Regions from separate parts of the Massilia sp. BHUDP2 genome, predicted to be linked through region 1. Evidence: riboswitches for the same ligand, from Rfam matches in the RefSeq annotation. Region 1 holds a riboswitch; the other holds the start of a gene.
The links. A riboswitch is a leader RNA that binds a small molecule or an ion and turns the genes downstream of it on or off. The one in region 1 is predicted to bind cobalamin.
Positions count from the first base shown of each region.

Region 2: it holds a riboswitch for cobalamin, as region 1 does, so the genes downstream of both, ACK6C6_RS16015 (TonB-dependent receptor) here and ACK6C6_RS24410 (TonB-dependent receptor domain-containing protein) in region 1, are expected to answer to the same signal.

Region 1 is NZ_JBJUVW010000006.1:9,908-14,317, forward strand. Features, by position in the region: gene ACK6C6_RS24405 (FecCD family ABC transporter permease) at 1-84, opposite strand, end outside; gene ACK6C6_RS24410 (TonB-dependent receptor domain-containing protein) at 111-1,943, opposite strand; cobalamin riboswitch at 2,011-2,244, opposite strand; gene ACK6C6_RS24415 (histidine phosphatase family protein) at 2,264-2,797, opposite strand; gene ACK6C6_RS24420 (adenosylcobinamide-GDP ribazoletransferase) at 2,800-3,579, opposite strand; gene cobT (nicotinate-nucleotide--dimethylbenzimidazole phosphoribosyltransferase) at 3,585-4,410, opposite strand, start outside.
Region 2 is NZ_JBJUVW010000002.1:1,206,924-1,211,333, forward strand. Features, by position in the region: gene ACK6C6_RS16010 (cobalamin-binding protein) at 1-155, opposite strand, end outside; gene ACK6C6_RS16015 (TonB-dependent receptor) at 155-2,143, opposite strand; cobalamin riboswitch at 2,229-2,468, opposite strand; gene ACK6C6_RS16020 (M1 family metallopeptidase) at 2,595-4,410, shown strand, end outside.

The sequences.
Region 1 (4,410 bases):
CAGCAGGCTGGCGATGGCGCACAGCAGCAGGGCGCCGATGACGAGCATGGCGCGTTGACGCTGGGCTTGAGCGGGGTGATGCATGGTTCTCCTTCTTGGTGGCGTCCTGGTCAGCGGATGCCGTAGCGCAGGCCGGCGAACCAGGTGCGGCCGCTGGTGCCGTAGTAGCGCGCCAGCTCGTACTGCTTGTCGGCGACGTTGTCGAGGCGGACCAGCAGCGATACGTCCGGCGCCACTTGCCAGGTAGTGTACAGGTTGAGCAGGCCGTAACCACCCAGGCGATTGCGGTTGGCGGCATCGTCGAAGCGCTCGCCGGAGAGCTGCAGCTCGGCGCCGGCCTTGAGCACGCCCCAGCTGCTGTCGGCGCTGAAGCTGGCATGCTTTTTCGAGCGGCGCGCCAGCTGCTTGCCGGTGGTGAGGTCCTTCGGATCCTGCCAGTCCAGGCTGCCGCGCAGGTTGATGCCGCTGACGCGCGTCCGCGCCGCCACCGTGACGCCTTCGAGCTGGGCCCGGTTGACGTTGTAGGCGCAGCTGCCGGCCCGGCCCGGGCAGGGCGTGGCGGAGACAATCATGTCGGTCAGGCGGTTGCGGAACCAGGTGGCGTCGAACTGCACGTCGCCGGCGTCGTAGCGCAAGCCGGCTTCGCGGTTGCGGCCCTGTTCCGGACGGTTGGTCGGCAGGCCGTAGTTCGGGTAGTACAGCTCGTTGAAGGTCGGCGCGCGGAAGCTGGTGCCGACGCTGGCGGTGGCGCGCAGGCCAGAGCCGAAGTCGTAGCCATAGCCGGCGGCGCCGGTGTTCTTGCTGCCATACACCGACGAACGGTCATGGCGGGCGCTGACATCGAACAGGTGGGCGCCACGCTTGGCCGAATAAACGGCCGCATACGCGTTGGTGCTGCGCGAGCGCGAGAGGGCCGCGGTGGAGCTCGATTCCACTTCCTCCTTGCGGTGGCTGTAGAGCAGCTGCAGGGTGTCGGGGCCGAGCGCGATGCTGTTCTGCCAGGTCAGCTCGTCCTGCCGGGTGTCGATCTGGCTGGCGCCGGATGGGGCGCTGCTGGTGAAGCTGCCCAGTTTGTCGTCCGAGCGCGCGTACTGCAGGGTGCTGCGCCAGGCGGTGCTGAACTGGCCGGTGGCATAGACCGCCGCCGTGTTCAGGTCCTGCTCGTTGTGGACGTCGTAGGCGGCGCTGCCGCTGTCGTACTGCGCGCGCAGGTCGCTGTGCAGGAATTGGGCGCCGACTTCGAATTTCGGGGCCAGCGCGTAGGAAAGCTGGCCGTTGGCGTTGCGGCGGCGGTAGCCGTCTTTGTCCGGGTTGAAGCCGAAGGCGCCCGGGCGCGTGGCCGAGAAGCCGTCCGACTCTTCATGGCCGGCGCCGATGGCGTAGCGCAGGCCATTGGCCGCGCCGTGCACGCTGGCGTCGATCTGGCGCGTCGCATTGCTGCCGGCGCCGACCGAGCCGCTGACGACCGGGCCGCCCTCGCCCTTGCGGGTGAAGATCTGGATCACGCCGCCGATGGCGTCCGCGCCGTACAGGGTGCTGAGCGGGCCGTAGACGATTTCGATGCGTTCGATGGCGCCGAGCGGCACCGCATTCCAGGCGGCGACGCCGCTGGTGGACGACCCGATGCGTACGCCGTCCAGCAGGACCACGCCCCCGTTGCTGTTGGCGCCGCGCAGGAATACGCTGGTCGAGGCGCCGGCGCTGCCGTTGCGGGTGATCTCGATGCCGCGCTGGCGCTGCAGCACGTCGGCCACCGAGCCTGCGCCGGAACGGGCGATCTCGTCGGCGTGGATCACCGTGGTGTCGGCGATCACGTCGACCGCGCGCTGCGGCATGCGGTTGGCGGTGACGAGGACCGAATCAAGGGTTTGGGCGACTGCGGGCGCAGCAAGGGCGAATGCGAGCGACAGCGCGGCCGCAAGCCGTGTTACAGGAAAGTTCATGAATAGCTCAATCAAAAGACAACCAGCCGACGTCCCCGTAGGCCAGATTGATCAGAAGCGCGCCAATGGCACGCTTCCACCTTTTGGCCGGTATCCGGGCTGGCAAGTGTGGCCGTCCGACCTTCCCATGCGTTCGCACAGTGGTCATGGAAGACGGTTTGCCGCGTGGCCCGAACATCGAGCGCGGCACTTGCTTACCGTTGCGGGGGCAGCACACGTTGGCCTTGTTGAAGGGCTTCGTGTTTCCCGTTTAACTGCGGTCGTGGACACGACCGCGAGCACCAAAACGCCGCCATTATACGCAGGGTCGCGCGGCGTTGTCAGTCTTTCAGCACGACGACTTCACCGTAGCCGATGCGGTGGGCGCTGGCGGCGGCGCGTAACGCGGCCTGTTCGATGCTGCCCCCTGGGTGCAGGGCGGACAACAGGCGGATCGTGCCGGCGTGGCAGATGACGAGCGCCGCAGGATGCCGCAGCTGCTGGCGGAATGCGGCGACGCGGCGGGCCACCTCGAGCACGTTCTCGCCGCCGCCGGGGCGGTAGTGCAGCAGGTCGGCGGCCCAGGCGTCGACCTCGGCGCGCGGGATGGTGTCCCACGCGCGCATCTCCCAGGCGCCGAAATCCATCTCGCCCAGGCGGGCATCGAGCGTGACCGGGACCTCGAGCGCCGCGGCGAGGGTCGCGCAACGTGCGAGCGGGCTGGCGTAGACGGGGAGTCGCCCGGGCAAGCCGGCCGCGCGCAGCGTGGTGGCGACCTGCATGATCGCTTCGATAGATGTCGAAACGTCGGCGCTGCCGTAGCAGAGGCCGGGCGCGACCTCCGGCTGGGGATGGCGCACCAGGATCAGCCGCATCCTTATGCGAGGGCGCCGTGGCCGAGTGTGGCCAGCACGGCAAGATAGATGAGGACTTCGGCCAGCTGCTGCACGGCGCCGAGGCAGTCGCCGGTATACCCGCCGATGCGGCGCGCGAACTTGCGGGCCAGCCACCAGGTCACAGCAACACCCGCGACGAGCGCGGCAAGCAGGGCGCGCAGGTCGAGCGCGCCGCTCGCCAGCAGGATGGCGGCGGCGATGGCGACCGTGGCGGATGCGATCGTGAATTCGCTTGTCGTCATGCGTTCGGCCAGCGGCTTGGTCTTGCCTTCGGCGCGCGCATACTCCATGCGCCAGATGAGGGAGGTGGCCGCGAGGCGCGACAGCGGATGGGCGAGCAGCAGGGCGCCGATGGCGCTGGCTGGCGGCAGCATTGCCAGGGTGCTGCACTTCGCGCCGAGCATGCACACCACGCCGATGGCGCCGTAGGCGCCGACCCGCGAGTCCTTCATGATCTCGAGCACGCGTTCGCGCGTCATCCCGCCGCCGAGGCCATCGCAGGTATCGGCAAAGCCGTCCTCGTGGAAGGCGCCGGTGGCATAGATGGTCGCTGCGGTCGAGAGCACTGCCGCGACCGGAGCGGGAAACACCAGTGCGGCGGCGGCGTACACGCCGGCGGCGATCGTACCGACCACGATGCCGACCAGCGGGAAGTAGCGCGACGCATGGTGCAGCCACTCCTGCTCGAAGCCGACCCAGCGCGGGATCGGCAGGCGCGTGAAGAACTGGACCGCGATGAAGAACAGGCGCAGCTGCTGCATGGTCTTTACTTTGCGCCGGTGCTGACCTGGGCGGAGGCGAAGGTCGCCATCTCGTTCAGGAAGTTGGCGGCCGCATGCAGCAGGGGCAGGGCGAGTGCGCTGCCGGTGCCTTCGCCCAGGCGCAGGCCGAGCTGCAGCAGGGGCTGGGCGCCGAGGGCGTCGAGCATCAGGCGGTGGCCGTTTTCGCTCGATGCGTGGGCAAACACGCAGTAGTCGAGGATCGCCGGCTGCAGGCGAGCGGCCACCAGCAAGGCACTGGTGACGATGAAACCGTCGATCAGCAGGACCTTGCGCAGCTCGGCGGCCTTGAGCATCGCGCCCGTCATCATGGCGATCTCGAAGCCGCCGAAGGTGGCCAGCACGGCGAGCGGGTCGTCTGCCCCGCCATGCTTTTGTATGGCAGCGGCGATGACTTGCTGCTTGCGCCGGATGCCGTCCGACGACAGGCCCGTGCCGGCGCCCACGCATTGCTCCAGTGGCAGCCCGGTCAGCTTGTGCATGATGGCCGCGGCGGCGGTCGTATTACCGATGCCCATCTCGCCGAAGCCGACCACGGTGCCGGGCAGGTCGCGCGCCAATGCCATGCCATGCTCCAGCGCGTCCTCGAGCTGCCGGCGCGACATCGCCGGCTCGGCGGCGAAGTTGCGCGTGCCCTTGGCGATTTTGCGGTCGAGCAGGCCGGGACGCACGCCGAAGTCGTGGTTCACGCCCGCATCGACCACATGCAGCGCACAGCCATTCTGGCGCGCGAATACATTGATGGCGGCGCCGTCGGCCAGGAAGTTCTCGACCATCTGCCAGGTCACGTCCTGCGGATAGGCCGATACGCCT
Region 2 (4,410 bases), on a different contig from region 1:
TCGGTGGCATGCGGCGCCATCGAGATGACGCGCCGGGCCGGCTGCTGCACGGTGATGCGGCGGCCGGCATCGTCGACCACGCTCAGCGCGGCCTGCGCGCCGGCTGCCGCCGCGAACAGCAGCAGCGCAGCGCTCAAGCGTCCGGGCGCGCGCATCAGAAGTCGTAGCGCAGCGACAGCTTCAGCTGGCGGCCGTCGCTCGGATAGATGCCCGAGCGGCAGCCGAAGGCATTGCTGTAGTACTGGCGGTCGGCCAGGTTGAGCGCGCTGACGGCCGCTTCCCAGCCCTTGATGCGGTAGGCGTAGCGCGCGTCGACGGTGGTGTACGACGGGATGCGGGCGCCGCAGCTGTTGGTGAAGTCGCTGCCGTAGCGCTGGCTGTCGACCCACTGGGCGCCGATGTCGGCGCTGTGGCCGCTGGCCGGGGTCCAGGCGGCGCGCACGGTGACGACGTTCTTCGGCACCAGCACCATCTCGCGGCCGGCATTGGGGTACTCAGCACCTTGGCCGCCGGTGAACTCGGCGTCCACGCGCTGCCACTTGGCGGAGAGTCGCAGGTCCTGGGTCAGGGCCTGCTGCGCTTCGAGCTCGAAGCCCTGGCGACGGGTCGGATCCAGGTTGGTGTTGGCGCCCCAGCCGATGGTCGGGTCGTAGAAGATCTCGTCCTTCAGGCGGTGGCGGAACAGGCGCGCAGTCAGTTGGCGCGCCGGGCCGCCGGCGGTCACGCCCAGCTCCAGGTCGCGCGAGGTCTGCGGCGCCAGCACCTCAAGCCCCGAACGCAGGCTGTTCTCGTCCACGTTGGCGATGCGGTAGCTGCGGCCGAGCTTGGCGAACACGGTCAGCTGCGGCATCGGGTCGACGCTGCCTTCCAGCGACCAGGCATTGATCGACTGCCTGCGGTGCTCACCCAGCACCGGCGGGAAGGCCAGCGGGTCGGAGTAATCCTTGGTGAAGCGTTCGTGGCGACCGCCGATCGCCAGGCGGGCATTGTGGGGAGCGTTCCACAGGACTTCGTTGCGCAGGTAGATGGCCTTCGAATCCTGCTCGGCGTCGCCGCGCGAGAAATCGGACTCGGTCCGGCGCTCCCAGCGCACCAGGTCGATGCCGGCCACCAGCTCGTTGCGCTTGTCGCCCAGGCTGGCCGTGTGGCGCAGGCGCGGCGAGAACTGGGTCTGGCTGGCGTCATAGGCGACGCGGGTGACGCCGCCGGGGTAGAAGTAACTGGCTGCGACCTCGCGCTCGCGGTGCGAGAGTTCCGCGGCCAGCTCGAGGCTGCCGACGCGGTGCTCGACGAAAGCGCTGACGCGGTCGGTGTCCAGGGTGCCGAAATCGTCCGGCGTGAGGGTCTGGCGCGGATTGGCCAGGTACTGGGCCTCCGTGAGCGAACCCGGGAAGCGCGCGTCCTGCTCGGAATGTTCGAAGCGCAGGCCGGCGCGGCCCGCGCCGTAGGCGTACTGGACGCCGCCACTGGCGGTCTTCTGCTTGAACTCGCTGTTGGCGCGGTAGTTGTCGGTGCCGCGGTCGGCCAGCGCCACATCAAAAGAAAGCGGGCCGGCGCCATGGGTGATCGAGGCGCGCAGGTCGTGGGCGTCGAAGCGCCCTGCTTCGGCGAAGACCGAACCGTGGGTGCCGTTCGCGCCGGCGCGGCGCGTGATGATGTTGATCACGCCGCCGGTCGCGCCTTCGCCGTACAGCACGCTGCTGCCGCCGCGCTGGATCTCGATGCGCTCGACGGTATCGACCGGGATGCTCGACAGCACCGCGTTGGTCAGTTCGTTCTCGTTCAGGCGCACGCCGTCCACCAGGATCACCAGGTTCTGGGCGCTGTTCGAGCCGAAGCCGCGCAGGTCGAGCGCGAAGTCCGGCGAGGCGTCCAGGCTCTGGCGTCCATAGACCCCGCCGACCTTGCGGATCGCCGCGTTGACGTCGGCGGCGCCGGAACGGCGGATGTCATCAGCCGTGATCACGGTGGCGCCGATCGGCGCGCTGGCAGGCTGCGCCGGGAAGCGCGCGCCGGTGATGACGATCGAAGGCAGGCTGTCCTGGGCGGCGGCCTTGGCGGCAAGGATGGACAGGGACAGGGCGCAAGCCAGCGCGAGCGGCTTCACCGCCGGCGCGCTGCGTGGTACGACAGCAAAGTTCATGTTCGGATGTTCTCGGTAATGGCACCGGCCTGCGTCCCCGCAAGCCCGGCGTTCAACGGAAGGCGCCGCCACGCTGCTCGCATGCGGTCGCTTCCACCTGTCTGGCCGGTATCCGGGCTTGCAAGACGGACCGCGCCACCTTCCTATGCCTGTCGGCACAGTGGTGTTTGGAGCAGCCTACCGCTTCGCGTATGCGAAGCAGTGCTTGTTGACCGTTGCGGGGGCAGCACATCTTGGTTCGGGCGCGCAGCGCCTTTGCCTCGTGTTTCCCGTTTAACTGCACATGCGGAGCGCATGCGCGGGCACCAGAACGGCGAGATTATAACCTGACAAGCTTTCCTGCATTTCGTTGTCGTATTTTGTGCTTCCATTCCCTGCGCATGGCAATTCGCCGATGTTCTGGATATAGTCGCGCTCATATAAATACAACATCGACAACTGGGAGTCCTGCATGCAGATTTATAGACAGCGACAAGGCCTGCGCGCGCTGGCATGCGCCGCACTGCTGGCCTTCGGCGGCGCCGGCGCCTGGCTGGCCCAGGCTGACGCGCCCCCGCCCGCGGCCACGCCTTCGCTCGACGGCATCGCGCTGGCCGCGCCGAACGCCGCCGCCGTCACGGCGCCGAGCAGCCCGGATGCCTGGGGCGGCATCCGCAGCGGCGACCACGCGACCCTGTCCGAGCGCGTGGCCAGCTACCGCATCAGCGCCACGCTCGACCCGGACAAGCACGTGATCGCCGGCCAGCAGCAGCTCACCTGGCGCAACCGCAGCGCGGTACCGGCGCGCAGCGTCTACATTCACCTCTACATGAACGCCTTCGAAGGCGAAGGCAGCAGCTTTTTCACCGAGCAGCGCCAGCGCGGCGAACGTTTCCGCAGCGGCGCCGAGATCGGCGACGGCGAATGGGGCCACATCGCGCTGCGCAGCGTGACTCAAGGCGGCGCAGCCGTGCCATGGCGCTTCGTCCAGCCGGACGGCGGCCCGGCCACCGACCACACGGTGGCGCGCCTCGACCTGCCCGAGGCGGTCGCCCCCGGCGCCTCGACCACGCTCGACATGGCCTTCACCACCCAGCTGCCGCGCGTGATCGCGCGCACCGGCTACTACGGCAGCTTCCACCTGGTGGCCCAGTGGTTCCCGAAGATCGCAGTGCTCGAACTGCCGGGCGAGCGCGGCGCCACCGCGCCACGCTGGAATGCGCACGAATTCCACATGGAGTCCGAGTTCTACGCCGATTTCGGCAGCTATGACGTGAGCCTGACCGTGCCGAAGGGCTATACGGTGGGCGCGACCGGCGCGCTGCAGGGTGCGCCCGTCGAGAAGAACGGCTTGCTGACGCACCGCTACGTGCAGCACGACGTGCACGACTTCGCCTGGACCGCGGACAAGCGCAGCGCCCCGCCGCTGGTGGAGACCTGGACCGGTCCCGGCAGCCCGATCGTGACCGTGCAGGTGCTGTACCCGCAGGAATACGAGGCCAGCGCCAGGCCGGTCATGAAGGCGGCCAAGGATTCGCTGGCCTATTTCTCGCGCAAGCTCGGCCCCTACCCCTACCGCACGCTGACCGTCGTGATCCCGCCCTACAACGCGCAGGAAGCCGGCGGCATGGAGTACCCGACCTTCATCACCGCGTCCGGCCATGCCGAGGTTCCGCCCAAATCGCTGCAAGAATATGAACTGGACGCCGTGACGATCCACGAACTCGGCCACAACTTCTTCCAGGGCATCCTGGCCAGCAACGAGTTCGAGGAGCCGATGCTCGACGAAGGCCTGACCGCCTACTGGGAAAACCGCGCGATGCGCGACCGCGGACAGCAGGTCTATCCCGCCCCCGGTTTCCTGAAGCGGATCGGCTTCGATCCGGGATTCGAGGGCTTCGACGCCATGCGCCTGTTCGCCCCGCGTGAGCGGCCGCTGGATGCGCCCGGCCAGAACGCCTGGCAGCGCCTGCAGGGCATCGATCCGGTCTACACCCGCAGCGCCACCGTGATGCGCGACCTGGAGCAGCGCATCGGCAGCGAGGCCATGGAGCGCGGCTTCAAGGAATACTACCGGCGCTGGAAGTTCCGCCACCCCAGCATTGCCGACCTGCGCGAAGCGCTGGCGGACGGCAGCGGCGAGCGCACCGCTGTCGAAGAGGTCTTCGCGCAGCAGGTCTATGCGACCGCACGCGTCGACGACAAGGTGGCCAGGCTGTCGAGCGAAGAAGAGCTGCCGTTGGCCGGCACCCGCGTGGTGGACGGCAAGCGCGTCGAAGAGAGCCAGG